Regions from separate parts of the Ferrimonas pelagia genome, predicted to be linked through region 1. Evidence: riboswitches for the same ligand, from Rfam matches in the RefSeq annotation. Region 1 holds a riboswitch; the other holds the start of a gene.
What was found. A riboswitch is a leader RNA that binds a small molecule or an ion and turns the genes downstream of it on or off. The one in region 1 is predicted to bind thiamine pyrophosphate.
Positions count from the first base shown of each region.

Region 1 (14,900 bases):
GGAGGCGGCGATAGTTTCCTGCATCAAGGCATTACTGGCAAACTTGCCGGTGCCGGTTAACAGGCGGGAATCAAAGGTTTTGTCGGCGATGGTTAACATACGTCGTCCCTACCCTCCTGCGATCACGGAAAAGATATCGAGGGTGTCGCCCTCGGCGATGGCCGTGTCGGCCCAGGCCGTGCGGCGTACCACGGCACCATTGCGCGCCACAGCCACGCCGGGCTTGTCCTGGCCCATCTCGACCAGCAGTTGGCCGACGGTGACTGCCGCCACGGTTTTGCGTTCCTGATTTAAGGTGATATTCATACTCTTTCCTCTGCAGCGCTGCCACACAAGGGGCAGTCGTCGGCTTTGGCTAGCTTGAAAGCCTGCCAGTGAACAGTCAGTCCGTCGAAACGGTGCAGCTTGTGCTCCGGCGGCAGCCCCAGCAACAGTCGCAGTGCCATCAGGGCCTGCAGGGTGCCGACCGCGCCGACCACGGGCCCAACCACGCCCGCCTCGCGGCAGGATGCGGCGTCGGCCGAATCGGCGGGATCGCTGAAGCAGGCAAAGCAGGGGGCGTCGACTGCGCCGGGCTCGATCACCATCAGCTGGCCCTGCCAGCCGATGGCGGCGCCGCTGATCAGCGGCACGCCCGCTCGAACACAGGCGCGATTGATGGCATGACGACTGGCGAGGTTGTCGGTGCAGTCGAGTACCAGATCGATCCCCGCTAGACGCTTTGGTAACCCCTCGGCACTGGCCATCTGGGCCAGCGCTTCCACCCGGATCCCGGGATTGTGCTGCTTGGCCCAGGCTTTGGCCGCCTGGGCCTTACTCTGGCCGATCTGATCGGCGCGGTAGAGCGTCTGCCGGGGCAGATTGGACAGGGAGATCCGATCGCCATCCATCAGCACCAGCGCGCCACGCTCGCCAGCGCCAATACCAGCACCGGCGAGATACTGCAGCGCGGGGCAACCCAATCCACCCAGGCCGATCACCAACACTCGTTTGTCGGCGAGACGCTGCTGTCCTGCCTCACCCCATTCAGGCAGCAGGAGCTGGCGACCGAAACGCAGGTACGCTTCATCGTTAAGCATGGGCCGTACACTCCGGACTCAGCGTCTGGGTCGGCAGGGTTGGCGCCGAGTCAAAGGCCTGCTGCAGTGCCGTCAGCGCGGCGCCGATATCGTCCGCTTGGGTCACGGCCCGCACCACGGCGATGCTGCCGACGCCACTCTTGGCCACCTCGAACGCTCGGGGAATGTCTATCCCGCCGATCGCCACCGCCGGCCGGTGGGGCTGGACCAGGGCGACATACTTGCTGAGTCGTTCCAAGCCTTGGGGCGCCGAGGGCATGGCCTTAGTCGGCGTCGGGAAGATGTGGCCCATGGCGATATAACTGGGCTGCAGGGCGTGGGCACGCAGGATCTCATAATAGCCATGTGTGGAGAGACCGAGCTTGAGGCCCGCGCGCTGGATGGCGGCCAGATCAGCCACGGCCATGTCCTCCTGCCCGAGATGCACGCCGTAGGCACCGTGCTTGATGGCCAACTGCCAATAATCGTTAATAAAGAGGCGCGCCTCGAAGGCATGACCCAATGCGATGGCGCGGGCAATGTCTTGCTCCACCTCATCCGCCGACTTGTCCTTGATCCGCAGCTGCAGGGTTTTCACTCCCAGCGTTAACAGCTGCTCGACCCAATCGACACTGTCGACAACAGGATAAACGCCCAACGCCGCCACATCGCAGTCGGCGAATGGGATTGCGGTGTTGCTCTGCTCTGTTCCCCCCGAAGGTATGTAGGCATCACGATCGGTCAGCAATGGAGCGTCTAACCCATAGGCCCGGCGTAAAGCGCTGCCCGGCAAGGGAATGCGGGGAAAGCTTTCCAATTGCGTCGGCCAGCCGGTACGGGCCAGTGGGCCCGGCCCATCACCGTATTGCTGCGACGCGACCAGACCGTTATGCAGGTAAGCCCGCACCACGCACAGCGCATCTTCGAGCACATAGTCCTGAGCCAGCACCGTGGCCAAAGCCGACGACAGGGTACAACCGCTACCATGGGTGTTGTGGGTCGCAATGCGGGGGCCGTCAAACAGCGCCTTGCGCTCGGCGCTGTAGAGCAGATCGACACAACGTGGTGCGTCCTTGTCGCCGTGGCGATGCTCGCCTTGGACAAACAGGTGGCCGCCCTTGGCCAGCACCGCGCGGGCACCCCGTGCTAACAACTGCTCACAGGCCTGGACCACCGCCCCGGGCGAGTCGATCACCACACCGGTCAGTGCCGCCAGCTCATCGCCGTTGGGGGTGATCAGATCGACATAAGGCAGCAGGGCGTCAAATTGATCCGACGCCTCCACCGTATTTAACATGGCGCCGGAGCTGGCCACGAGCACGGGATCCAGCACGATGGGCGGCAGCGCGCCTTGCCCTTGTGCAGCGCCGGCGGCAAACCAGTCCGCCAGCAATGTCGCCTGAGCCGGACCGGTCAGCAGGCCGATCTTGATCGCGCTGGGTTTCAGATCGGCCCACAGGGTATCGAGCTGGGCAATAAAGCCGATATCCGAGACGGGCTCGACGTGATCCACCGCCACCGAGCTTTGCGCGGTCAAGGCGGTGATCACGCTGCAGCCGTGACCACCCAGATCCTGGATCGTGAGCAAGTCAGCCTGAATGCCGGCGCCGCCGCCGGAGTCGGAGCCGGCGATGGTCCAGACAATGGGCCGCTTTGCCGTTGCTACTTGGCTCATACGCCCTCCTCCGTGCTGCTCACCTCGGCGTAGAGCTGGGCGCCGCTGTCACGGAACTCCTTGGCCTTGGCAGCCATGCCGGCTTCGGCCACCCGCTCGCTGGCAGGGCCGTCGGTGACGTCCTCCACCTCGATCAAACACTCAGGATTGGCCGCAGCATAATCGCGTACCTCCTGGGTGATCTTCATCGAGCAGAACTTAGGACCACACATGGAGCAGAAGTGGGCCACCTTGGCGCTTTCTTGCGGCAGGGTCGCGTCGTGATAGGCCTTGGCGGTTTCCGGATCCAGCGACAGGTTGAACTGATCGTCCCAGCGGAATTCGAAGCGGGCCAGAGAGAGGGCGTTATCGCGGATCTGCGCACCCGGATGGCCCTTGGCCACGTCGGCGGCGTGGGCGGCGATCTTATAGGCGATCAGGCCCTCTTTCACGTCTTGCTTGTCCGGCAAGCCCAGGTGCTCCTTGGGCGTCACATAACAGAGCATGGCGCAGCCATACCAGCCGATCATCGCCGCGCCAATGCCGGAAGTGAAGTGATCGTAACCCGGTGCCACATCGGTGATCTGCGGCCCTAGGGTATAAAACGGCGCTTCCATGCAGTCGGCAAGCTGCTTCTCCATGTTGATCTTCACCAGGTGCATCGGCACATGGCCCGGGCCTTCGATGATGGTTTGCACATCGTACTGCCAGGCCACCTTGGTCAACTCACCCAGGGTCTCCAGCTCGGCGAACTGGGCGCGATCGTTGGCGTCAACAATGCCGCCGGGACGCATGCCATCGCCCAGCGACAGGGAGACATCGTACTGGGCGCAGATCTGACAGATCTCCTCGAAGTGCTCATAGAGGAAGTTTTCCTTGTGGTGGAACAAGCACCACTTGGCCATGATGGAGCCACCACGGGACACCATGCCCACCACCCGGTTGGCGGTCATGGGCACATAACGCAGCAGCACACCGGCGTGGATGGTGAAGTAATCCACCCCCTGCTCGGCCTGCTCGATCAGGGTGTCGCGGAACACTTCCCAGGTGAGATCTTCGGCGACGCCGTTGACCTTCTCCAGCGCCTGGTAGATGGGCACGGTACCGATGGGCACCGGCGAGTTACGGATGATCCACTCGCGGGTCTCGTGGATATGCCGGCCGGTGGACAAATCCATCACGGTATCGGCGCCCCAGCGGCAGGACCACACCAGCTTCTCCACTTCCTCTTCGATGGAGGAGCTGACGGAGGAGTTGCCGATGTTGGCGTTGACCTTCACCAGGAAATTACGGCCGATGATCATCGGCTCCGCTTCCGGGTGGTTGATATTGGCCGGAATAATGGCTCGGCCCCGGGCGATCTCGTCGCGGACAAATTCCGGCGTGATGGCCTCGGGCAGGTTGGCCCCGAAGTTTTGCCCCGGATGGGCCTTTTTCAGGATCTCATTGCGCACCCGATCCCGCCCCAGGTTTTCCCGAATGGCGACGTACTCCATCTCCGGGGTAACAATACCGGCGCGGGCGTAGTGCAGTTGGGAAACGTTGTTACCCGGCTTGGCCCGGCGGGGCTTGGGCAGGTGGTCGAAACGCAGGTGATCGAAGCCGCCATCGGCCAGACGCTGCTGGGTAAAGTGGGAGCTGACGCCCGGCAGTTCCTCGGTATCATCCCGCTCCAGCACCCAGTCACGGCGCAGGGGCGGCAGGCCCTTGCGCACATCCAGCTCGCTGGCCGCGTCGCTGTAGGGGCCGGCGGTGTCATACACGGGAATGGACTCGTTATCCCGGGTGATGGGATTGTCTTTATCGCCGCCTATCACGGAGGGCGCCAGGTGAATTTCCCGCATGCCGACGCGAAGATCATCGCGAGAGCCAGTCAGGTACAATTTTTCAGAATTGGGAAAGGGGTGGCCTTTGAGGTTGTCCAGGTATTGCTGGGCCTCGGCGCGCACCTCTCTTGGGTTTACGCGGCCATGCTTACGTGCAGGGGCAATGGCCTGCGGTGTTTCGGTGCTCGACATAACAATCTCCGGATAATCCATTGGGAAATTGCCTGTCGGACGTGAGCCTGTTGGCGAACAAATTCTGCGCCCCCGAGTGGGGATGGAGTCCGATCTCACACTGAGTTCGGGGGCGTTGCTTGTTTTCCTACGCCGGTATTAGCCGGTTCAGGTTCCACGGATCCCGCTTTCGCGATCTCAGCCTGCAGCACTGATAATCAGGCATTTAGGCACTCCGACAAGACCCGGGCAGTATAGACAACAAGTCCGTCCCATCACAATAGCGCCGCTATCGACGCAACAAAAATGACGCGGCCGTAACATCAGCGCTTGGGCCAATAGTCGCGCAGAGCGGCCTGGCGCTGACGTAACGCGCAGCCACTCGACGGCACCCAAACCTGATAGCCATTTTGCGCCTTGTCCAACGGATCGTCGCCCACTTCAGAACAGTTGCCTTTGACTTGGCTCAAGCGGTTGCCGTTGGCGAGCCGCTGCTGCCATTCGATGGCGCGATTGGAGCCATGGGGATCGATCAAGGCGGCGCGCTCGGCGCTCGTCAGTGGAGCCCGGTCGATCGGCCCGCGCTTTGGCCGAACAAAGGGCTGAGCGGAGAGGTAGCCGCGTGCCAATTGCTGTGGGGAGGGGATCGGACCGCGCGCGCGTTGCGTTTGCGCCGGTTGACTGGTCGCCGTTGATTGAGCCGGCCGCGCCGACTCAGCCGCTGCCGGGCGCTCCGCATTCATCCGCTGGGGTTCCTGTGGCCTTGGCCGCGCCATGCGCTCCCCACGCTCATCGGGGACAACCGGCGCCTCATCTGCCTCATTGTTAGCGGGCGCGGGCGCCAACCGCTCAACCGCGTCAGACGTGAGCGGTAGCGCTTTCGCCTGCTCTACTCCCGCGGCCGGTGGGAGATAAAGGTAACTCTCTAACGCTGGAACATCGGGACGCGCCAGCGGGATCTCAGTGCGCCATTGGCTGATGGCCCAGAGCAGCACGATATGGCCTAGGAGCGCCAAGAACAGTGATCTCAGCTGAACACGCTTATGCATCTGGCCATCCATTCCTTTGTTGGCATGCCTTGCTTTGTCCTTATTGGCGTAAGCAAAGTTCCGCAACAAAGATAATCAACAGGATCAGGCCGTTATCAATAGCGCGCGCCAAGGCAGACGCGACAGAGCGTGAGCCAAGTCCATCGGTTGTCGCACCTGGTTTGCGCCACTGCGGGGGCACTGATATCCTTCTCCGCCCGCCGTACCGGAGTTTGACCTGTGACCCCATTGCTAGAACGCGACATCTACCTGTTTGATCTCGACAACACCCTCTATCGCCCTGAAAGCCAGATCATCGAGCAGATCATCCTGCGTTTTCGAGATTACATCTCCGATGCGCTGCAATTGTCACCACAGGATGCCGATGCGCTGTGCACCAAATACTACCTGAAATACGGTGGCACCCTGCGTGGGATGCAGTTGCATCACCCGCAGATCGATCTCGATGCCCTCTCCTTCTACGCCCACAATGTGGATCTGACCCACGTCGCGCAGGCCCCTTCCCTGGCTCAAGCGCTGCTGGATAACGGCAAGCAACGCTTTGTCTTTACCAATTCGCCCCGGCCGTACGCCGAGCGCCTGCTCGAGCACCTGGGTCTGGCGCACTGCTTTGATGGCGTGTTCAGCGTTGAGCAGACCGATTACAAGATGAAGCCGCACCCGCACGCCTATCAAACCATCTGCGATCACTTCGGTTTTGAGTCCCGTAACGCCGTGATGTTCGACGATCAGCCGTCCAACCTGACCACGGCACAGCAAATGGGCATGCGCACCGTTCTGGTCAATCGCGACGATCTCGACGAACACCAGGCGTGCTACCGCACCGAACAACTGGCCGATTTTGTCAGCTCACTGAACCAGCTCAAAGCGTAGCGCCCCGCCTACGACTTGGCCTGATTGGGTTATACTCAATGGAATTTATTCCTGAGTGGGTTAGTCGGTTAACACCGGAAGTTGGAGCTTGTGCACTCATTGCAAATACCGGAACGGGGTATTCGTATGGTACGGCACTATTACTTAAGCAACAGCCTTTGGGAGCTGGAGCTGATCGAGCGCCAGCTCGAACGCTCGGGCTTGTCTCCGGCTCAGATCCACGTCCTCAGCCAGAAACCCAGTCTGGCTGCCCGCTTCCGCTTACTGCCCCTGTCCGAATTTTGGTTGTACGATCTGCCCCACTATCTCTGGCGTGGCTTGGCCCTCGGACTATTACTTGCCATCGCGGTGTTGATCGGCGTGGCCTACGCGGGCTGGCCAGAAGCGATCGGCAGTTGGCTGCCGTTTGGCATGTTGGCGCTGATGGTGTTGGGGTTTTGCACCTGGGAGGGCGGATTGATCGGCCTGCAGTCGCCCCATCACGCGCTTGGACGCTTCCACAAAGACATCGAGCGCGGTCAGCACCTGCTGCTTATCGACGTCGAGCCTCAGCAAGTGGCCGCCCTGCTGAGCATCATGGCGCAACACCCGATGCTCAGCGAACAGGGAACCAGCGAAGGCGCCTGGCCAACCACGGTTCGCATTCAACACTGGTGGGTCAAGCGCCGCCGCTCTGACTGACACCCTCGCCTCCCCCCAAAACACAACTCATCGTGCTGCCCTCACCATCCCGATAATAAAAAAGGGCTGTGTCTTAAGTAATTGTTGAAGCTCTACGGTGAAGTTCGAGGTTAACACGGCATTTAGGCCGCCTAGTGCAGCGCCGAGCGTTGGTGCGTGGAGGCAGACCGGGAGCTGGACGGAGCCCTTTTTGAAAGCGGCTGGCCGCTTTTGTCGTTGAAAAATGGCGACTTACAGCGTGTCTGTTGAAGCGCACCATAAGCGAGGGGACAGCGAAACGCAGCGGTAAGGGGAGTGCAGAGGGGCTCGCCCCCCATGCCTTCACAAAGATGGCTTGCCGTCGCCAACGCGACTTAGTGGGTGAGGTCGATACGGCAGGTTGAGATAAAAAACAAAAAATAGACCAACAGTTAACTCAGACACAGCCTAAAAAAGCCCCCATGCTGGGAGCTTCATTCGCGTGCCGTCGCTTCAGCTCGCCCCGCTGACAAAATGCGCCAACCGGTTTAAAAAGGTGTATTCCCCTTCCAGGGCCATCATCATCACCAGCACCAATATCACCAGTGGCGGCAATACGATCGCGTAGATCAGCGCCAACCGCTCCCACATCATGTGCATGAACACCGCGAGGATCAATCCCGCTTTGAGCACCATAAAGATCAGGATCAGGCTCCAGCGCAGCGCGCCTTGCACCTGCATGTAATCCACCATATAGGACATGGCGCTCAGGACAAACAGCAGCGTCCAGATCTTAAAGTAGATCCCAAGCGGGTGTTGTTGTGCCTGTGCCATAACAACCCTCCTTACCAAAGGTAAAAGAACGCGAAGATAAACACCCAGACCAGATCGACAAAGTGCCAGTACAGACCGACGATCTCGACGATGCCGTAATCCCCCCGCTTTTCATAGTCACCCCGCGCCACCTTACGGGCGTAGATCAGCAGCATCAAAACGCCGATCGTCACGTGTAGGCCGTGAAAGCCGGTGATCATAAAAAACGCCGAGCCAAACTGTGAGGCCCCCATCGGGTTGGCCCAGGGGCGCACCCCTTCCTCGATTAACTTGGTCCACTCGATCGCCTGCATGCCGACAAAGCTGGCGCCTAAGATGGCGGTCACCAGCATCAACCTTGCGGCCACTTTGCGGTTACGCCGGTAGCCGTAATTGACCGCCAGCGCCATGGTGCCGCTGGAGGTGATCAGGATGAAGGTCATGATGGCGATCAGCAGCAGCGGTATGTGATGGCCGGCCACCGTCAAAGCAAACACCTCCGAGGTTAGTGGCCATGCCTCGACCGCGGAGATCCGCACCGTCATGTAGCCCACCAAGAAGGTACCAAACACGAAGGTGTCGCTGAGCAGGAAGATCCACATCATCGCCTTGCCCCAGGACACCTTAAAGATCTCCCGATCATGCGACCAATCTTCGACCACGCCGGACCATCCGGCGTTGTCCGGGCCTTTGTCACTCATGTCACTCATGTCACTCATGTCACTCATAATGAGTCTCCTTAGGTGACTCCATCATGCGTTTAGGGGGTCACATCGACACCGCACAACGCCGCCAACGCCTTATAGGTCGCCGGCGTGCTGGTTAACAGCGCAAACAACACCAGCCAAAGCAGCATCAGGAAGTGCCAGTACATCAACAGCAGCGAGAGATGCTGACGCGCCACCTGAGGTTGGCCGTGCCACAGCGCCCGCGCACTGCGGGGCCAAAACAACAACCCCACCAACAGATGCAGCGCGTGCAGACCGGTTAGCAGATAGAAAAAACTCACCGCCACTGAGCTTTGAACGCCCAGCCCGCGCACGACAAAATCTTGCCAAAGTTGATATTGACCAAACAGAAACGCCACCGCAGTGAATGCGCCCGCCAGCAACAGGCCTCGGGCTAACAGCGCGCCGCGCGTGCAGCTCCAATACGCCCCTTGCATCAACAGGCTGCTGGCCAACAACCACCAAGTGTTTTGCCAGATCCTGCTGGTCTCAAACAGCGGCTGCCAGGGCTGCTCAGTCAGCGGTTGCCAGTCGCCCAACTGGCTCCGCATCACCATTGCCACCATAAAGAGCATGAACATGGAGGTGATCACCGCGATCATAAACTTCAGGCCGGTGCGCATTGCATCAAACCGATTGAATGCCGAGGGCGGCGCATCGACCACGCCCGCTTGCCACGGCTTTTGCGCCAGGGTCTGTACCGCCTTCATGCCGAGTCCTCCTGCGTGGGTGCCTGCCAGTCGCTGGTTTGCATCACAAAGTCCTGCTCTGCCCCCGGCACGCTGTAGTCGTACGCCCAGCGGTGCACCACAGGTAGAGTCGGGCCCCAGTTGCCATGCCCTGGCGGCGTCTGGGGGGTTGACCACTCCAGGCTGGTGGCTTGCCACGGGTTCGGCCCTGAGGCCTTGCCACGGAAATAGCTCCAGCCCAAGTTAAACAGGAACAGCAGTTGGGCGATCCCGACGATCAAGGCCAACACCGTGATAAAGGCGTTGAGGGTCACCGCTTCCGGTGGGATAAAGTCGTAATTGTCGTAGGCGTAGTAGCGCCGTGGCACGCCCAGCACGCCCAGATAGTGCATGGTGAAGAAGATCGACCAGGTACCAAGGAAGGTGATCCAGAAGTGCAGCTTGCCGATGATGTCATTGAGCATCCGGCCGGTGATCTTAGGATACCAGTGATAGATCGCGCCGAAGATCACCAAGATAGGCGCCACCCCCATCACCATATGGAAGTGCGCCACCACAAAGTAGGTGTCGGACAGCGGCAGATCCACTACCACATTGCCTAAGAACAAGCCCGTCATGCCACCGAAAACAAAGGTGAGGATAAACGCCAATGAAAACAGCATGGGTACGTTCAAGCGAATGTTGCCCCGCCACAGCGTCAACACCCAGTTGTACACCTTGATGGCGGTCGGCACGGCGATGATCAAGGTCGACGCGGCAAAGAAAAAGCCAAAATAGGGATTCATGCCAGAGACGTACATATGGTGCGCCCACACCACAAAGCTCAAGCCGCCAATGCCGACAATGGCCCAGACCATCTGACGATAACCAAAGATGTTTTTGCGGGCGTGGATACTGATGAGATCGGACACGATCCCAAAGGCGGGCAACGCGACGATATACACCTCGGGATGGCCAAAGAACCAGAACAGGTGCTGGAACAACACCGGACTGCCCCCGCCGTAGTCCAGATTTTGACCCAGAGAGATGATCTCCGGCATAAAGAAACTGGTGCCCAGCAACTTATCGAACAGCATCATCACCGCTGAGACAAACAACGCCGGGAACGCCAGTAATGCAAGTACCGTTGCGGTGAAGATCCCCCAGATCGACAAGGGCATCCGCATCAAGGTCATGCCGCGCGTGCGCGCCTGTAGCACAGTGGTGACGTAGTTCAGGCCACCCATGGTGGCCGCCACGATGAAGATCGCCAGCGAGACCAACATCAGCACGATGCCGCCATCCACCCCAGGTGTCCCTGGCAAAATCGACTGAGGCGGATACAGTGTCCAGCCCGCCCCCGATGGGCCACCGGTGACGAAGAAACTCGCCATTAACACCACCACCGCGAGAAAGTAGAACCAGTAGCTGAGCATGTTAAGAAACGGGAATACCATATCCCGCGCCCCAACCATCAGGGGGATCAGATAATTGCCGAACCCACCGAGAAACAGCGCGGTGAGCAGATAGACCACCATGATCATGCCGTGCATGGTCACCGCTTGGTAGTACTCGCTGGGATCGATCAGATCAAAGCTATCGGGAAACCCTAACTGCAACCGCATCACGCCCGATAGGACCAAGGCGACTAAGCCAACCGCGATGGCCGTTAGCGTGTACTGTACCGCGATGGTCTTATGATCTTGGCTGAACACATAGGTTTGCCAGAAGCCCAGCGGCGGATGATCTTGATGCGGTTCGGTTTCGCTGCGATCGCCGGGCTCGTTGTTCCGGTTTGCTTCGATATCCAGACTGCTCATGGCTGCTCTCCCAGATCGATCAGATATTGCACCAAGGCCTCGATCTCCTCATCCGTCAATGGCACAGCCGGCATCACCGGCGGATACCCAGCAACCACTTGTTCAGCCGGGGCGACGATGGCGCGGCGCAGATAGTGACGATTGGCGATCACCGATCCACCACCCTCCAAGGTACGCGTGCTGCCAGCAAGTCCGCCCCAAGCGGGACCTATCATCGTTTGCTGCGCCGTGCTGTGGCAGGCCCGACACCCTTTGGCCGAAGCCAACGTCGCCCCATCTAACGGCGCCGCTGGACCGGGGGATGGCGTTGGGGCTGGCTCAAGCTCAGCCTGAGGAGGCGGCTCAGGCTCATCCCACTGGGAGCTCAATGCCGGGCTGATCCCCCCCGCTTCTTTGATGTAGGCGATGATCTCGCTGATCTGCTCATCACTCAGCTCATAGGGGGGCATCACGTTGCCATAACCGTCCACTATCTGAGCTGCCGGCTCGCGAATGGCGACCGCAAGATACACGTCATCAACCAGCACCTCACTGCCATCGTCCATCTCTTCAGTGCGCCCATATAAGCCCAGCCAGCTTGGTCCCAGTGGACTGGTGTCAAAGCCGTGGCAGGCCAGACAGCCCTGCTCAACCGATAGGATCTCGCCGCGCTGTGCCGCTGGACTGAGCGCGCTGTCATTCGACGCCGCTTGCGACGCCGCAAAGGTCGGCTGCTGCTCTAGCCAATCCGTAAACGCCTCGGTGTTGGCGACGTACAATGCACCCCGCATGTTGTAATGGCCGACACCACAATACTCGGCACAGAGGATCTCAAACCGGCCGATCTTGGTCGGTGTAAACCAAAGCGAGGAGACGATCCCAGGCACCGCATCCATCTTGTTGCGGATCTGGGGAATGTAGAAGTCGTGCAGCACGTCAATCGAGCGCAAATTGACATTGACCGGTTGATCCAACGGCAGCCGAAACTCATTGGCGTTGACCAGGCGATCATCCTGCGCGGCGGGATCCTTGGGATCGAGCCCAAAGGGATTAGTTTGGTTGATCAGATTGATGTCAGAACGGCCAAGCTCACCGTCTTCGCCAGCATAGCGAAACGCCCAGCTCCACTGCTTGGCCAACACCTCGATCTCCATAGCGTCGTCAGGCACGGTCACGATGTCAGAGTAGACCGCCAGGCCCGGCGCCAACATCGCCACGATCCCCACTGTGGTTAACCCGGTTAACCACAACTCCAGCTTTTTGTTTTCAGGCTCATAGTCCGCGGTGCGATCCGCCCGGTAGCGAAAGCGAAATACCGCATAGGCGGTAAACAGGATCACCGCGATAAACACCAGTCCGGTCACCACTAAGGTGATCCCGATGGTGAGATCAATATCCGACCAATTGGAGGCGAGCTCTGGCAATACCCAGGGCCCGGAGAAATGAAAGGCGATGGACAGAAGCAGGATCAGCACCAGCACGATGGCGATGGTCATAGGCCGTTATACTCCCAAATTTGGGTCCGCTCGGGGCCCGTCCCTCAGGGTCATCCTGCCGTTACCGCAGGCAAAGCCATGGATTGACGATGAATAGACAAACATAGAGAACCGGGGCAAAACTGCCAAACAAATGACCGGATTTATCCCGATTAGGCGTTGCCGCAGGGCCCATAAAAAAGCTCCGTGACTCAGAGAGCCACGGAGCTTCATCAAACGACGACATCATCCGATCATCGCTTCGAATTGTGTCACAGCCATCTAGCTGTGGGGTGTTCTGAATGGGCGCTCAGGACCTGAGCGTCGCGTGGACAGTACAGCGCTGATGGGGCTGCCGTTGTTAGCGCTGACGGGTGTAGAGCGCGAAGGCGGGATCTGCCCGCAAGGTGTCCATACTGCCACGCAAACTGAAGTCGTAGCCGCACAACTTGAAGTTGCCACGCATCGCCACATCATAGATAAAGGCTGCGGTATCTAGGGGTGACAGATAGGCGTAATAAACGTCATCGCCCCACACTTCGACCTTCACCGGACGATACTCCGTCCCATTATTAAAGCGGGCAACCTGACAACTGCGATCTCCCTGCGCCGTCAACAACGACCAGATCTCCCCTTGGGCGTTGGCGCTGCCCGGCCAACGTACGATCACGCCATCATTCAGCAACTGCAGTTGATAGCTGTCTGGCATATCAACCTGATGGTCAAAACTCGGCTCGGATACCGTCGTCTGTGCAACCTCAACATCGCTCGGCAGCGGCTGCGCCGGTTGTCGTAACCCGACGATCGCGACAAATACCATCACCAAACCCGCCGCGCCCGCTGCCAGATGACGCCAATAGGGCCGCAGCCGCTGCCACAGTGCGTGAAGATCCATCTGCGGCAATGACCAAGACCAAGTGGACGCGACCGGTGCATCCCAATCGTGTGGCGCGTGTGGGACCTCGCTCGGGATCGGCTGCGCCGTCGTCTCGCCATCGATGGATGGCTCGACCCGAGGTTGTGCCATCATGTTCGCCGTCGTCTGGAGCGAATCGGTCTGCGGGCCCGCATACCCCCAGGTTCGCATCAGCGTCGCGCGTCCTTGATGCTCAGGCAACACCGCGAGTACCACTGCACCGCCGATGGGCAGCAGTAACAGCCACCAACTCCATCCCGCGCCAGCCCAAACCCCATGGACAAGGGCAAACAACAGCCAGCCCGAGCCAACCGCCGCCGCCCATGACAGTGGGCGTCCGGCATCGCGCAACCGGCGACGGCTGGTTGCAAAGCTGATCACAGTCGCGACGCAAGCCGCAATGCTGACGACCGCAGCACTGATAGCCAACCCATAAAACAAACCCGCCAGCACCATCAGTGCCAACAATAGCGCGGCATGAACGGCGGCGTGTCGAACGCGATTGTCGCGCCCTTTCATACAAAAGACTGTGTTCAACAACAACACGGGTGACCTCTATAAATTATCGTTATTCGAGCAGAATATCGTAAAAGCCGGAAGAGGGTAACGACCCACATAACTGACTGGCTAAAGAAAAAACAGTCCTGATCTTCTCATCCTCGATCCCAAGCGGCCATACTAGAACGATGTGACGTCATTTTTGGTGAAAACCAATGACGCTATAGATAGAAAACAATCACTGCAGCAACGATCCCGCTGTCTATAGCACAGCTCGGATCTTGGCGACCACAATGCAAGGAGTGCAACGTGGAACCACAAAATGAGTGCCCGCCCCGCCTCACGATCATTGCTGTCGCAAGCAGCGGTGGCCAAGTTGGCAATTGCCCACCTCCGCGCCGGTCAAGTCGACTGCTAACCCTGCGTCAATGCAACACGATGCCATGCGACTGGTGGCAAACCTCGGCGCACCACTTGTCCTATGGCGTCATTCGTACCCTCGCCCTAGTAGGTGCACAGCGCATAGCCACGGCTCTCCAACGCGGACTAGCCGCCCCCCAATGCATCGCCGCCAACGCTAACCCATCATTTTATCAATACGGCAGCCACAACCCTGTGCTGACTCCGATCGCGCGCTCTACACCAACTTCGACAATTGGCCGGTTGCTTGAAGCAACAGCCCCATCAAAACACATATCGACAAGGAGACATGATGCATCTGACCTGGATCGAT
Region 1 is NZ_BAABJZ010000101.1:87,368-102,267, reverse strand. Features, by position in the region: gene ABEA08_RS18665 (thiazole synthase) at 1-99, opposite strand, end outside; gene thiS (sulfur carrier protein ThiS) at 109-306, opposite strand; gene ABEA08_RS18655 (HesA/MoeB/ThiF family protein) at 303-1,079, opposite strand; gene thiE (thiamine phosphate synthase) at 1,072-2,733, opposite strand; gene thiC (phosphomethylpyrimidine synthase ThiC) at 2,730-4,730, opposite strand; TPP riboswitch at 4,837-4,957, opposite strand; gene ABEA08_RS18640 (prolipoprotein diacylglyceryl transferase) at 5,033-5,758, opposite strand; gene ABEA08_RS18635 (pyrimidine 5'-nucleotidase) at 5,978-6,631, shown strand; gene ABEA08_RS18630 (hypothetical protein) at 6,758-7,312, shown strand; gene ABEA08_RS18625 (cytochrome C oxidase subunit IV family protein) at 7,784-8,104, opposite strand; gene ABEA08_RS18620 (heme-copper oxidase subunit III family protein) at 8,116-8,811, opposite strand; gene ABEA08_RS18615 (cytochrome c oxidase subunit 3) at 8,844-9,521, opposite strand; gene ABEA08_RS18610 (cytochrome c oxidase subunit I) at 9,518-11,299, opposite strand; gene ABEA08_RS18605 (c-type cytochrome) at 11,296-12,774, opposite strand; gene ABEA08_RS18600 (hypothetical protein) at 13,115-14,188, opposite strand; gene ABEA08_RS18595 (sodium:solute symporter family protein) at 14,880-14,900, shown strand, end outside.

Region 2 (14,900 bases), on a different contig from region 1:
GTGGATCGGGTGCTCCGACAGCCGAGTTCCGGCCAACCAGATCATCGATCTGGCCCCGGGCGAGATCTTCGTTCACCGCAATGTTGCCAATGTGGTGGTGCACTCTGATCTCAATGCCCTCTCGGTGATCCAGTATGCGGTGGATCACCTGAAAGTGCGTCACATTATGGTGGTCGGTCATTATGGCTGTGGCGGCGTCAAGGCGGCATTGACTAATCAGAAGGTTGGGCTGGCGAGCAACTGGATCCGTCATGTGCGCGATGTTTACGAATCCCATAAAGAAGCGGTTGACCAGCTTGATCCTGAGACCGGCTTTCGCCGCTTGTGTGAGCTCAATGTGATCGCTCAGGTGATCAATACCTGCCAAACCACCATAGTGCAGGATGCTTGGGAGCGGGGCCAGGAGCTGACGGTTCATGGTTGGATCTACGACGTTGCTGACGGTCTCTTGCGGGATCTGTCGATGCGGATCGACGATAACACTCCTGTGGCTGCGACGGCGCAAAAGGCCATCCTCGCGTTGGATTGATGCCAAATGGCCCCAAAGGCTCTACTTTTAAGGGTAGGGAAGCGGTAGGGGGCACGGATGGCGTCGCGGATCATACTCATATGTTGGTTAATGGGTCAGGGAGTTGGCGTTTTCGCGGCGCCCACTTCGGCGATCTTCGCCCAGTTCGAGACGACAAAGCAGACACATAAGGCCGAGTTGGTGCTGTTTGCCAACGGCGCTTTTCTGATGGAGCGGTCTGCGCCGTTGCCCAGTGAAGCGGGCCGTTGGTTTATTCAAGGCAATAGCCTGACGCTTATCCATCCTCACGGGCAAGCGCATATGGCCTGGCCTCTGGAGCAGGATCCACAGTGGCACACATTGGCGGCGCGCCGCTCTCATCTTCCTCCTAAGCTGTACTTCGAAGGCTATGTGTCATTGCGCGATGACGCGCTTATTTTCAGAGATTGTATGACTGGGTTGGAGTACGCTTTGTCCGAGGCGGATAGGGCACTGTTGCTGCGTCATGACAGCAAACGCTTAGGCTGGCGCCGCGCGGTTTGGGTCGCTCTGACCGGTCATTGGCAGGACGATATTCGGCGCCGTGTGCCGTCGCAGATCACCATCACGGCGGTGCATGCAGTTGCACCCCAGCAGCGTTGCAAAACGCAGTTGGCGCTGCCTCGGCGTTCAGAAGGGAAGACCCGGTTATGATCCGACTTTGGCTCTGGTGTGTTTTATGCCTGTTCCCTGCCACGCTCCGAGCGGAGTTGGCTCCACCGTTTGCGCCGTTTGCACCATACGTAGGAAAGACTTGGCGTGGTGAGTTGACGGTGGCCGATCGCGATGAACCTATGGTGGATATCTCGACTTGGGAGATGGCCTTGCAAGATCAGGCTGTGCGGATCCGGCATACCTTAGATGACGGGGTGTACGAGGGCGAGACGTTTATCGTGTGGAATAAAGAACGAGAAATGTTGGAGTTTTTCTATTTCACTACGGCGGGGTTTTATACTCGAGGCACCGTTAAGTTTGCGGGTCGAAACTTCACCTCTTATGAGGACGTGACGGGATCGGAGGAGGGGATCACCCAAGTTCGCGCCGAGATCATCCTGGAAGGCGACGATGTGATGCATCAACAGGCGTATTATCTTAAGCAGGGCGAGTGGGTCAAAGGCCACAGCGCAACCTACCGAGCGATCTCACCGTGAGTCCAACGCATAAAACGATCCCTGCCGAAGCAGGGATCGTACAAAAATCGCTTAGGAGTCGTGGTTCACGCTGGGCTCGCTGTCCGTCACAAAACGCGACAGCTCGTCGGCAAACACCGAATGCAACTCTTCTTCCACATCACGCAGTCGTTCTCGTAACTCCGCGATGCTTTCCGCATCCTCAAACTGCTGATGCAGCAGACTTGCCAGTTTTGAATCGAATTTTGCCATACAAAGGTACCTCCGTGCTCCTCGCTGCCGTTAAGTGAACCGCTTTAAATCCGGTGAAAACGCAACGGAGATCGGCGTATCAAAGCCACAACTGACTTTTTTCACTGTCCACTTCTTCAATAACCACAGTATCCTTCGGGGCCGGTAGGAGTGCAAGCGTCCCTTGCATCAATTCGTCCCGACGGAACCAATGGGCGGCCAAACGTTGATGCGGCCCGTAGCGTTCCAGTCGGGTATCCAGATCGTTGCCGATCTGCAGCTGGTCGACGGCGATCAGCCGGTCGCCCGCCGCGAGGCCCGCCTGATGGGCTGTACCACCTTGGGTCACAGTCACGATCTCAACCCCCAATGCCGCGGGTTTGTAGCGTGCGCCGAGGCCGGTGTGGGCCTGCTTGTCGCTGCGTCCTCCTTTGTCATTGTTGTTATGACTAGCCCGCAGCGTCATGTTGATCCCGAGCTCGGCGAGGAGGCTGGGCAAGGGCAGATCCTCAGTGTTGTCCAAGTAGGCAAACAGCGCACTGGCATCTCGGCCAAGCAGTTCTTCGACGATCTGTTGATGGCTGTGCTCTTCGGTGCCGATCCCCGGTTGGCCAAAGCGTTGCCACAGTCGCTGCATCACACAGTCGAGTGAGTGCTTGCCTTGGGTTTCACTGCGCAGGGTCAGATCCAGCATCAAGGCGAACATCGCGCCTTTGGTGTAGTAGCTGACGATGGCATTTTGCGCGTTTTCGTCCTGTTTATAGAACTTGGTCCAGGCATTGAAGCTGGAATCGCGTAAGGATTGCTTCAATCGGCCGCTGCCACGGGTAACCCGGGTCATGCCTTGGGCCAGCATGTCCAGGTAGGTGGCTTTGTCGACGCAGCCGGCCCGGTAGACGAACAGGTCGTCGTAGTAGGAGGTGATCCCTTCATAGGCCCAGAGTTGGCGAGTATAGCTCTCTTCGCTCAGTTGGTAGGGGACAAATTGAGCCGGTTTGATCCGTTTGATGTTCCAGTTGTGGAAGTATTCATGGCTGCACAGAGAGAGGAAGGTGCGATAGCCTTCGCTCATTTTGCGCTCGGTGACGGAGGGCAGATCGCCGCGACCACAAACCAACGCCGTTGAGGCGCGATGCTCCAATCCGCCAAATCCCGCGCCGACGACTTGCGTCATAAACAGGTAACGATCGTAGGGGGCCTTGCCGCCAAAGAGCGCGATCTGTGCTTCGCAGATCTTCTTCAGATCGGCGCAGATCCGTGCGGTATCGGCCAGATGGCGGCCGGTCAGGATCAACTCGTGCGGGACACCGGCGGCGTCAAATTCGGCCAAGGTAAAGTCGCCCATTTCGACCGGATGATCGATCAGCTCATCGTAGCTCTGTGCTTGGTAGCGACCAAATTGATGGCGCTCGGCACCCGCTTCTTGCATCGCGGTGGCGACACGCCAGGTTCGGTACGCCTCTCCCTGCGGTCGCAGGATCTCAAGTTGGACCGCGCACTCCTCTTGGCCAACGACCGAAAGGAAGGTGCTGCTGCCGTTAAAAAAGCCATGGGTCTGATCCAGATGTGCGCCCCGCACTGACAGATCCCATGCATAGACTTGGTAGTGCAGCACCAATTCTGCGCCACTGTTTGCCGCCTGCCAGGTCTGCTTGTCGATCTGCTCCAGCGCAACGGCGTTGCCCTGGCCATCCTCGGCGCGCAGGCCAATGAGGTGGCGGGCAAAGTCGCGGATCATGTAGCTGCCGGGCAACCAGGCCGGCAGGCAGAAGCGCTGGGAGATCTGGGCACTGTCTAGGCTGAGGGTGACGGAATAGAGGTGGGCATGGGGATCGCTCGGTTGGATCTGGTACAGGATCATGGACGTCGTGTCTCTGGCTGAATTATTAGGTGATGATTGTAGGCTGGGTGTTGTGAGCTTGTCAGCTATAAACGTTGTGCTGGGGGGGGGGATAGCGACCTGGCCGATAGGGAGGCGTGCTGCTTTTTCGTGGGTAATATTAGCGATCGCGAGAGACGGTCAAGCATTGTTGTCCGAGGGGCAAGCCTCGTATACTCGGAGGCACATTTACCATCTAAGTTGTTGTATGGAGCCCAAAATGGCTGAAGAGACTATTTTTTCTAAGATTATTCGACGTGAGATCCCAGCAGATATTGTTTATCAAGATGAGTTGGTGACGGCGTTTCGGGACATCAGTCCCCGGGCACCACAGCACGTGCTGATCATTCCAAATCACTTGGTGGCAACGGTCAATGATGTCACCGAGTCGGACGAGCCGGCGCTGGGTCGTATGATCACCGTAGCCGCGAAGTTGGCCAAGCAAGCGGGTATCGATGAGGATGGCTACCGTCTCATCATGAACTGCAACCAACATGGGGGTCAGGAGGTCTTCCACATCCACATGCATTTGTTGGGTGGTAAGCCGCTGGGGCCGATGCTGTCGGTGTGAGAATGCGATCTGCGGTGGAGCGGTAAGATCACCGCTGCCGTGAGGTCAGAGCGGTGAGCGAGTAAGGGAAAGGGAAGCCAGAATGAAGCCGGATAACCGGGGATTTTTTCCACTGACAGGATTTGCCCAACGATTTGTTGATTTGTTGGCGCAGTGCCGAGTGCTTGGGATCAAGACGTTGGAGGCCAGCGAGCACCACGTCTTATTGGAGTTGCCGTACCATTCGCGGATCGTGGGTTATCCCGACAGCGGGGTGATCCACGGTGGGGTGATCACCACCTTAATGGATACCGGCTCTGGTGCGGCGGTGCTCTGTGCCATTCGGCAGCACAGCGGTGAGATAGAGCTTAGCCCCACACTGGATCTGCGGGTGGATTACATGAAACCGGCGGAGCCGGGCCTGCCGGTCTATGGGTTTGCTGAGTGCTATAAGTTGACGTCGGCGGTGGCGTTTACACGTGCGATCGCTTATCAACATTCGATGGATGAGCCCATCGCACAGGCGGTCGGTTCGTTTATGCGGATCGGCTCTGATCTGATGACCGATGACTTTCGCCGTGCATTGGAGGGAGGTTAGATGGATTTTAAGCAACAGCTCAATGACGCTGCGGGCAATCATGATTATGCGGCGCTGTTGGAGCTGGTTCCCTACGCCCAGTTTATTGGTATGGACTGCGAGCGTTTTGGTGATGAGTTGGTTTTTCGTTTGCCACCGAAGGCCGAAAACATGGGTAACCCGATGCTGCCGGCGCTGCACGGTGGGGTGATCGCCGGCTTTATGGAGATGGCGGCGATCGTTCAGCTCATGGTGATGATGCACACCACGCAAGTCCCGAAAATAGTCGATTTTTCTATCGATTATTTGCGGGCAGGATATGCGCGGGAGGCCTATTGTGAATGTAAGATCACCCGTCAAGGGCGCCGTGTTGCCAATGTCAGTATCAGCAGTTGGCAAACCAATCGAAAGCAACCGATCGCAACGGCGCGGGCCCATTTTTTAATTGAGTAGGGACCAAGAAGGGAAAGGTTATGAGGATATTTGTTTTAGTTAGCCTGCTATTGCTCAGTGGGTGCAGCTCCATTACCGCGGGTGTGGCAGCCCGCTCAGACCAGCCCAATCTGCGGATAGACTCGAGCAGTGTTGCGCGGGAAGTCAGCATTGAGCAGGTGCAAAAGCGCCGAGTGGGCGACTTTTTGCAAGGCTCTGCCGTGTTGATCTCACGGGTCAGCACGGATCGTTACCTGCAATACAAGTTTACCTTCTTCGACAGCGATGGAATGGTGGTGGAGGCCGACAGCACTAGCTGGCGACCGCTGAATCTGCACGGTGGTGAACGCCGTCCCGTGACGGCCACCTCGAACAGCCCATATGCAACCGATTTTGAGATCTACGTCCGGCGCGCAACCAAGGAGTAAGGGCTGGCTGAACAAAGGTTTAATGATAGGCGGTAATGGAAGTAAGGCGGCTGGGATTGTGATCCTGGCCGCTTTCTTTTTAGCAAGAATGCGTACAATTGCCCGCCAGTGAATGCAAACCCAGTCGTTTTCGCTCTGCTCTGATCTGATCAGAGAGCGAGAGGGTTTGATTTTACAGCCCTCATGGACGAATTGTTGGCTCGGGCAGCCGCAATCCGATTTGGAGCTGAATTGATGACTGAGCTGGTACTTGAGATCTCCCCTGCGCTGTTTTCTACCCCGATGATGGCGACCGTTGTATCCATGATGATGACTGCCGGTGTGGCCTTGTGGGTGTTCATCGGCCATGAATATGTGCAGTTGGAGAATGCTCCTCGCCTTTGGGAAAAGTAATCCACAATTGCCGCTAAATTGACCAAGCAGAATTCCAGAACGGGGCCATTCGAAAGAATGGCCCCGTTTTTTGTGCTTTGTCACACTATTCTCGCTATACTGCGCCCGCCACGGGGTGTTGGTCATCATTGGTGACTTACTGAGATCCTTAGGGAAACCCGTCGAACCTGATCCGGATAGTGCCGGCGTAGGAATGGTGTGTTTGCCCCCTTTATCGCCCCCCAACTGTCCGATCGTACCTTGCTACCAGACCGAGAAAGATAAAAGCATGCGACGTACAGTGATCTCCTTGGCCATTATGGCCACCTTGCCTGCCTTCGCGAATGAGCTAGGCGACAATCCGATAGAAACCATTACTGTGACGGCCGACCTGCGCCAGTCCAGCCTGGAACGCCTACCCGCTTCTGCGACTGTGTTGACCGCCACTGAGTTGCAGGACGAAGGCAGTGAGCACTTCGAGCAAGCCTTGGGCCGCATCGCCAACCTTAACTGGTCCGGCGGCAGCTCCCGTCCCCGCTACTTCCAAATTCGTGGCGTGGGTGAGCAGGAGGAGTATCGAGGCGCGCCGAACAGTTCAGTCGGCTTTATCGTGGATAATATTGATCTGTCCGGGATCGGCATGGCCGCCAGCCTGTATGACGTGCAGCAGGTGGAAGTGTTGCGCGGTCCTCAGGGGACGCAATATGGCGCCAATGCGCTGGCCGGTTTGATCTATGTAAAAAGTCAGGATCCGACCGAGCAGTTTGAAGCGGGCACCGAGCTGACGTTTGCTGAAGACAACCAGCAGACTTACTCGGGCTATGTGTCGGGCGCGGCGGATCAGGACGCCACCTTGCTGTATCGGATTGCATTGCAAAGTCACCAGCAGGATGGCTTTCGCCACAACAGCTACTTGGGCCGGGATGACACCAATAAACGGGACGAATTGACGCTGCGGGCCAAGTTGCGCTGGCAGCCGGTCGACGACTTTAGCGCGGATCTGACCTTCCTGCATGCGGATCTCGACAACGGCTACGATGTTTGGACGTTGGACAATAACGGCTTTGAAACCGATACCGATGAGCCGGGCGTGGACAGTCAGCGTACCAATGGCTTGGCGCTGGATCTAAGTTGGGCCATCAGTGATGCGGTGGATCTGCAATCCATCACCAGTTGGAGCAACACCCATGCCCAACATGCCTACGACGGCGATTGGTCGAATGCCGACTACTGGGGTGGGCTGGAGTGCACTGAGTATGACGACGATTGGAATGAGATCGGTCAGGCCCCTTGTCAGTATGATTACTATTGGGACAAAGCCGCTAAGCGCGACACCGTTTCTCAGGAAGTGCGGCTCTCTTCCGGCGAGGCCGGGCGCCTCTGGGCGGATTCCACCGACTGGTTAGTGGGCGTTTATTTTAATCAACTGGAAGAGCACAACGATCTGAAAAGCTACTACAACGGCTTTGATGATCAGTTTCTGATCAGCGACTATCGCTCGAAGAACATGGCGCTCTTTGGCCAGCTGGACACTGAGCTGGGGCGCTGGAGCCTGTCGGCGGGCGCCCGCATTGAACGCCGGGTGGCCGATTATCGCGATGACAGTGGCGAGGCGTTTGAGCCCACAGAAAACATGTGGGGTGGGCACCTGTCCGCCGGCTATGCGCTCAGCGACGCGCACAATGCCTACGTACGGATCGCTCGGGGTTATAAGGCGGGTGGTTTTAATATGGGCCTGCCGGACGTGCTTAAGCCGCACAGCGAATTTTCCGCAGAAACCCTGTACAACTATGAACTCGGCCTGAAGAGCCGATGGTTTGATGGGGCTGTGCGCTCGGATCTGTCCGTGTTCTTTATGGACCGTCAGGATCAGCAGGTGGAAGCCTCCTTGCAGGATCCGGACAACCCGCAGCGCTTCTTTTTGTACACCAATAACGCCGGTAGCAGCGACAGCTACGGCTTAGAGTGGGCGCTCAATTGGCAACTGAATCGCCAACTGGAGCTGTATTCCAGTCTGGGTCTGCTTAAAGCCCGTTATAAGGCGTACAGCGTTACCGAAGCGGACGGTAGCGAGACGGATCTGTCCGGTCGTGAATTGGCCCACGCGCCCAACTTCCAATACGCCCTTGGCGGGACTTACCGCAATGCGCAGGGCTGGTTTGCCAATCTGAATCTCAATGGCAAGGATGCGTTCTACTATTCCGACAGCAATGACAGCCGATCCGAGGCCTACACTCTGCTCAACGCCAAGCTGGGCTATGAAGCGCAGAGTTGGGCGCTGTATCTGTGGGGGCGTAACCTGACCGATGAGAAATACGGCACTCGCGGCTTCTTCTTTGGCAACGAGCCGGATCAAGACTGGGCAGCGAAACAATACGTACGCTATGGCGATCCCCGGCAAGTGGGGATCACCTTCAACTACCACTTTATGTAAGGACTATAAGCTATGCAGTTATCGGTTGAGATCAGCCTGTACCCTTTGCAGGACAACTATTTAGAGATGATCAAATGGTTCATTGACCGTTTGGACAGCTACCCGAACATTAAACGCCTGACCAACGGCATGAGCACCCAGTTGGGCGGCGACTACGACGAGGTGATGGCGCTGCTGGCGGTCGAGATGAAGGCCGCACACAGCCAGTGGGGCAAAGGGGTATTTGTCTGCAAATTCATTCCGGGTGGGGTCAACCTTGACCACACTGAGTGAGTTTATTGGCAACGTGTGGGCCGATGCCCACGCGTTAACCGGCTGGGAAGCGGTGGCGGTGGCATTGGCCGTCGCTTACCTCTGGCTGGCGATGCGACAAAGCCTGTGGTGTTGGGTCGCGGCGGCGATCAGCACGATCATCTTCACCGCGCTGTTTTGGCATGTTTCGCTGTTGATGGAGTCGGCGCTGAACTTGTTCTACCTGGCGATGGCCGGTTACGGCTTTTGGCAGTGGCGCTTTGGCGGTGGCGAGGGCGAGGGTGTCCCCCTGATCCGTTGGTCGCGGCAGCGCCACCTGTGGATCATCGCCTCGACGGCCTCGGTCGCGCTGGCATTGGGCTTCGTGATGGATACCTACACTCAAGCCGATCTGGCTTATCTGGACGCGCAAACGACCTGCTTTGCCATCGTCACGACCTACATGGTGGTGAACAAAGTGGTGGAGAATTGGCTGTACTGGATCGTCATCAACAGCGCTTCCATCTATCTGTATCTGCAAAAGGGCTTTGCACTCAGTTCGGGTCTGTACGTGCTGTACATCGGCATGGCGGTCGTCGGTTACCTCAAGTGGCAAAAGCTGCACCAGCAGCAACGCATGATGGGCGCGCCGTCGCTTGCGTGATAAGCAGTTAACGGCGCTGCTGTGTCAGGCTGGATTCTCTGAGCGGCCCTGGCGGTTTACAGCCATCGCCGGTGCCAGCAGCAACCGCCTGTACCGAGTGGAGCACGACGCAATGACGCTGGTGCTGCGGCTGCATACCCAGGCGAACGACTTTGCGGTTGAGCGTGCACGTGAGCACCAGGCTTGGCTGGCGGGATCCAAAGCGGGACTGGCGCCTAAGCTGTTGTATTGGAGCGAGGATCATCGATTCTGCCTGAGCGAGTATGGCGGTGAGTCGCCAACCTCGCTCAGCGTCGAGCCGCTGCTTGCTCTGATCTTGGCGCTGCACCGGTTGCCGATGCTAAGCCCACGGTTTGATTACGGCGGACGGATCCGCACGTATCTTAAGGGCGTGTCCGATCCGGAACTTCATGCGTTTACCGCACTCATACCGGTATGGGAGGAGGCACTGCAGGCGAGTGCCTTGCCTTGGGGATTCTGTCATCACGATCTGCATCCGGGCAATATTCTGCACCATCAAGGCCAATGGCGGGCGGTGGACTTCGAATATGCTGGCTGTGGCCATCCATTGATGGACTTAGCGGTGGCGCAAGAGGCTCTGCCGATCGCAGAACGTCCCGTTTTGTGGCGAGACTATCTGCGGGCGAACGGCCTGTCGCCAGATCCCACCGAGCGGGCTGCCTGGCAGGCTGCGCAGAAACTGCAGGCGTTGATGACCGTTTGTTGGGCGGCGCAGATGGGCCTACAGGGTATCGATACGCAAAGCTGGATCCCTCAGGCGATGGCAACGCTGATGGGCTAGTTTTGGCCGTGGATGTTGACTGCATCGGGAGAGAAGCGTGAGACGTTGGATAGGGGTTCTGCTGGGGGTGTTCATACTGTCGGCCTGTTCGACACGATTTGTGTATAACTGGCTGGACTGGTTGATCCCTTGGGAGCTGGACGACTACGTCAGCCTGAGTCGGGCGCAGGAGCGCCAACTCGATGAGATGATCGAGCAGGCGCTGGCCTGGCATAAAGCGAATGAGCTGCCCCGGTATGTCCAGCACATCGAAGCCTTACAGAGCGACGTCGCCGAACCATTACAAGCCGCCCAAATTCAGGGCCACTTTGACCGCAGCAATGGCCATTGGGATCGGCTGTTTGAACACTTGATCCCCGCGCTTATCCCCTTTATCCAATCCTTTTCCGATGCGCAGATCGACGAAGCACTGGCTAACATGGCCAAAGACGAAGCCGAGCTGCGTGAAGAGTATGCCGAGCTGACGCTGGAGCAGCGGATCGCCAAGTCCAACAAGTCGATGGAGCAGTCCATCCGCAAAAAGATAGGGCGCTTGAGCAAGCAGCAAAAGGCGATCATCCACGACTACAATCACAATCGCCACAGCACGTTAGCGCTCTGGCTCAGTTATCGTGATGTCTGGTTTGAACGCTTTTCCCTGGCGCTGTATCAACGCAGCGATGGCGCGGCGCTTGAGCGAGAATTGCGGCTGTTGATGGTGGAGCCGGATCAACTCAAGTCGGCGCAATACCTGACGCTCATCGAGCAGAATCGGCGGCAACTGTCGCAGGGCTTCGCTGCGATCCACCAAAGCATGAGTTCGAAGCAGCAGCGTCGCTTGAACAAAGAGTTGGGGAAATTGCGCGCCGACTTTATCTACTTGGCGCAACCTTAGCTATTTTTAACCAAGACGAAATGGCCGCTGCAGTGTTCCGGTCTTAGCTAGGAACTGACCACAAGGGATCAATCACATGCAGGCAATCATTGCGCTTTGGCAACGCGTTTTCTCCTCGACTCAAACGCTGGAAGGCATAGCGCCGCTCGCTATTCGACTCTATTTGGCGCCGGTGTTTATGCAGGCGGGCTGGAATAAACTGTCGCATTTCTCCGACACCGTGGCCTGGTTTGGCAACCCCGAGTGGGGACTGGGCCTGCCGTTGCCGGGACTGATGGCGGGATTGGCCGCCGGCACTGAGCTGATCGGCGGTGGCTTGTTGGTCTTGGGCCTACTGACCCGCCTCGTCAGCATTCCGCTGATGGTGACCATGTTGGTGGCGATCTTTGCGGTGCATTGGGAAAATGGTTGGCTGGCGATCGCGGACAGCGGCTCCTGGTTGGCCAATCAACAGGTGCTGGACTCGGCAGAAAAGCTGGAGCGTGGCCGAGCCATATTAGCGGAGAACGGCAACATCGACTGGCTGACCAGCTCGGGCAACTTCGTCATTTTGAATAATGGCATCGAGTTTGGTGCCACCTACTTTGTCATGCTGCTGGCGCTCTACTTCCTCGGTGGCGGCAAGTACACCAGTCTAGATCACTTTCTCAGCCGTAATTGAGCCAACAAAGATGGCCGAAATTGGCTAGTGGCTTGTTGCCGCCGGCGTTATGCTGGCGGCATGAGATCACACATCCCCCTCACCTTATCTGCAGAGCAATGCCGTGCCGCCCGGTTGGCTCGGGACAGTCGTTTTGATGGCCGCTTCCTGGTCGGTGTCCGCAGCACCGGGATCTATTGCCGGCCTATCTGCCGCGTTAAAGCGCCGCTAGAGAAGAACGTCAGTTATTTTTCCTGCGCCGCTCAGGCTGAGCTGCAGGGCCTGCGGCCCTGTTTGCGGTGCCGGCCGGAGTTGGCGCCGCCAGCACACGATTGGCGGGTGCATCAGCCCAAGTTGCAGCGGGCGATGGCGCTGCTGTGCAGCCAGCAGATCACCGGTGTTGTCGCGCTGGCGGACGCCTGTTTTTTAAGTGAACGCCAGCTGCGCCGACTGTTTCAGCAGCATCTTGGCGTCTCACCGTTACAGGCTCTGTCGACCCACAGATTGCTGCAAGCCAAGCAGCTGCTCACAGACACCCGATTGCCGATCACCGACATCGCCTATGCCGCGGGTTTTTCCAGCATCCGCCGTTTCAACGACGCGTTTGCAGCGGCCTATCGGCTATCACCGAGCCGTTTTCGTAAAGATCAGGGAGCCGCTATGCCTGCCGCCACAATACAGTTGCGTCTGTGTTATCGTCCGCCGTTGGATTTTTCGGCCCTGCTGCCGTTTTTTGCCCATCGGGCGATCAACGGCCTTGAGGAGGTTCGGGATGGGATCTACCGGCGCCGGCTCGGGCCGGAACAAGCCTTTACCGTGCAGCAAGGCGAGGGGGATGCGCTGCTGCTGACCCTGGAAGGTATCGAGCCCGGGAGGTATGCCGAGCTGCAACAGCGGGTTCGGCGGATGTGGGATCTCGATGCGGATCTGACGCAGATCCATCAGACGCTGGATCAGGAGCCGATACTGCGCGCTATCTCGGCGCAATGGCCCGGGCTGCGCCTGCCGTCCTATTGGGATGGTTGGGAGACCTTGCTTCGCGCCATTGTCGGCCAGCAGATCTCGGTCGCCGGTGCGATCACGATTTTGGGACGATTGGTCACGCGCCATGAAGCGATGGGCGGATTTGGTCTGCCCACGCCAGAGGCGTTGGCAAGGATGGATCTCACCGCGATCGGCATGCCCGGCGCGCGGGTCCGTACGCTCCATGCGGCTGCGCAGATGGCGATGGAGACGCCGCTGGACGGCTGGCCGGATCCACAGGCCACCGCGCAAAAATTGGCACAGGTGAAAGGCATTGGTCCTTGGACCGTTGCCTATTGGTGTCTGCGCAGCGGCGCCGATCCGGACAGCTTTCCCGCGAATGACATGGTGCTGCTGAAGGCGGCACGGCAGTTGGGGCTGGCGCAGGATGCGAAGGCGCTGACGCAAAGGGCGCAGCCATGGGCACCGTGGCGTGGCTATGCTGCAAGTTTGCTATGGCAATCAACAATGACAGAACAAGAGCAGAGAAAACCATGAATTATTGCGAGTTCAACAGCCCGATCGGTTTGATCCTGATCGCCGGGGACGAACTGGGCCTGCGCCACATCGTGTTGCAGGCCGGGGCACTGCCGATGGCAGCAAAACCGGATTGGCAGCACTGCCCCGATGGGTTCAAGGATGCCAAGCGGCAACTGGCGGAGTACTTTGCCGGCCAGCGGTGTGAGTTTGACTTGAAGCTTGCGCCGCAGGGGACCGCATTTCAATGTGAAGTCTGGCAGGCACTGCAGGGCATTCCCTATGGTAAAACCGCCAGTTATGGCGAGATCGCCCGGGCGATAGGCCGACCTAAAGCGGTGCGTGCCTTAGGGGCCGCCAATGGACGCAATCCGTTGCCTGTGGTGATCCCCTGCCATCGGGTGATCGGGGCCAATGGCAGCTTGACGGGGTATGCCGGCGGCTTGGAGCTGAAACAGACCTTGCTGGCGCTGGAGCACGCGCACGATTGAATTGTCCCCTTGGCTGACACAATATGGCGTTAGGATCATCAATCTGATAAAGGATATCGCCACGTATGGATGCGATCACGCTGTTGCTAGAGCGCCACTCTAACCCACGACTTACCGCGCCCGGCCCTGATCCGGCGCAATTGGAACAGATCATTCAGGCGGGGTTAACCGCCCCGGATCACGCGGGACTGAAGCCGTTTGACTTTGTGATAGCCAAAGAGAGTGGGCTTGAGCGTTTAGGGGAGATCTATTATGCCGCCGCGGCCGCCGATGGTGCGGAAGGCGAAGCGTTGGCCCGTGCCAAACTCCTGCCCACTCGTGCCCCGATGGTGATCACTGTGATCGCCAAAGTCACGCCCCACCCGAAGGTGCCCAGTATCGAACAACATTTGGCCGCAGGCTGTGCGCTGATGCAGATGCAGCAGATGGCTCAGGCGTTGGGACTGGGTGGGATCTGGCGCACCGGCAGCTATGCTCGCCACCCCTATGTCCGTGAGGCACTCGGCGTGATCGGTGATGATGAGATCGTCGGTTTTCTGTATCTGGGCACGCCGGTCAAAGCGATACAGCCGGTGCGACGGCATGAGTCCAGCAGCTTCGTTCGGATGCTATAGCCCGGCAAAGGGGCGGATGCTCAGAAACGGAGCTTTGGGGCGAACGGTTGCGGTTATCACCAAGAGAAAACGGTTGCCGCGATCGTGGGAGGTCGTTGGGCGGTTTTAGGGTGTTGCTCCCCCCGATTAAATGATCACGCGAAGCACGCACTGTTTTTGAATTCCTTTTGGGGTAACACTTTTTTTACCGTTTGTTTTCACGGATCCAACCTGTTGGCGTTACACTGAAAAAGTGGCCATAAGTTGGGAGACGGGCAGTGAAGTGGAAAGATCTTTGGCAACGCGGGAGTGTCCGCGGAGCGAGCTATGCACTGTTGGCTTTTGGCCTGTATTTGCTGTTGGCTGGGGTGGGGTTACCCAAGCTGATCGAGCACCAAGCGCCTAAATGGGTCTCGCAGAACTTGGCTGGGCAACTGCAGCTCGGCTCTGTCCGATTTCACCCGCTGCACTGGCGCTTAACGTTGGAAAAGGTCGCGTTGGACGACGCGACAGGGGAGCGTGTTG
Region 2 is NZ_BAABJZ010000014.1:8,069-22,968, forward strand. Features, by position in the region: gene can (carbonate dehydratase) at 1-529, shown strand, start outside; gene ABEA08_RS05690 (hypothetical protein) at 620-1,201, shown strand; gene ABEA08_RS05695 (hypothetical protein) at 1,198-1,698, shown strand; gene ABEA08_RS05700 (hypothetical protein) at 1,750-1,929, opposite strand; gene ABEA08_RS05705 (M61 family metallopeptidase) at 2,009-3,769, opposite strand; gene hinT (purine nucleoside phosphoramidase) at 4,008-4,358, shown strand; gene ABEA08_RS05715 (PaaI family thioesterase) at 4,441-4,935, shown strand; gene ABEA08_RS05720 (PaaI family thioesterase) at 4,936-5,367, shown strand; gene ABEA08_RS05725 (YcfL family putative periplasmic lipoprotein) at 5,388-5,774, shown strand; gene ABEA08_RS05730 (hypothetical protein) at 6,009-6,167, shown strand; TPP riboswitch at 6,269-6,378, shown strand; gene ABEA08_RS05735 (TonB-dependent receptor) at 6,436-8,580, shown strand; gene ABEA08_RS05740 (YkoF family thiamine/hydroxymethylpyrimidine-binding protein) at 8,593-8,853, shown strand; gene pnuC (nicotinamide riboside transporter PnuC) at 8,837-9,475, shown strand; gene ABEA08_RS05750 (phosphotransferase) at 9,468-10,277, shown strand; gene ABEA08_RS05755 (DUF6279 family lipoprotein) at 10,315-11,151, shown strand; gene ABEA08_RS05760 (HvfX family Cu-binding RiPP maturation protein) at 11,228-11,812, shown strand; gene ABEA08_RS05765 (Ada metal-binding domain-containing protein) at 11,873-13,312, shown strand; gene ABEA08_RS05770 (methylated-DNA--[protein]-cysteine S-methyltransferase) at 13,309-13,782, shown strand; gene ABEA08_RS05775 (NAD(P)H nitroreductase) at 13,848-14,396, shown strand; gene ABEA08_RS05780 (DUF748 domain-containing protein) at 14,654-14,900, shown strand, end outside.
Region 2: it holds a riboswitch for thiamine pyrophosphate, as region 1 does, so the genes downstream of both, ABEA08_RS05735 (TonB-dependent receptor) here and thiC (phosphomethylpyrimidine synthase ThiC) in region 1, are expected to answer to the same signal.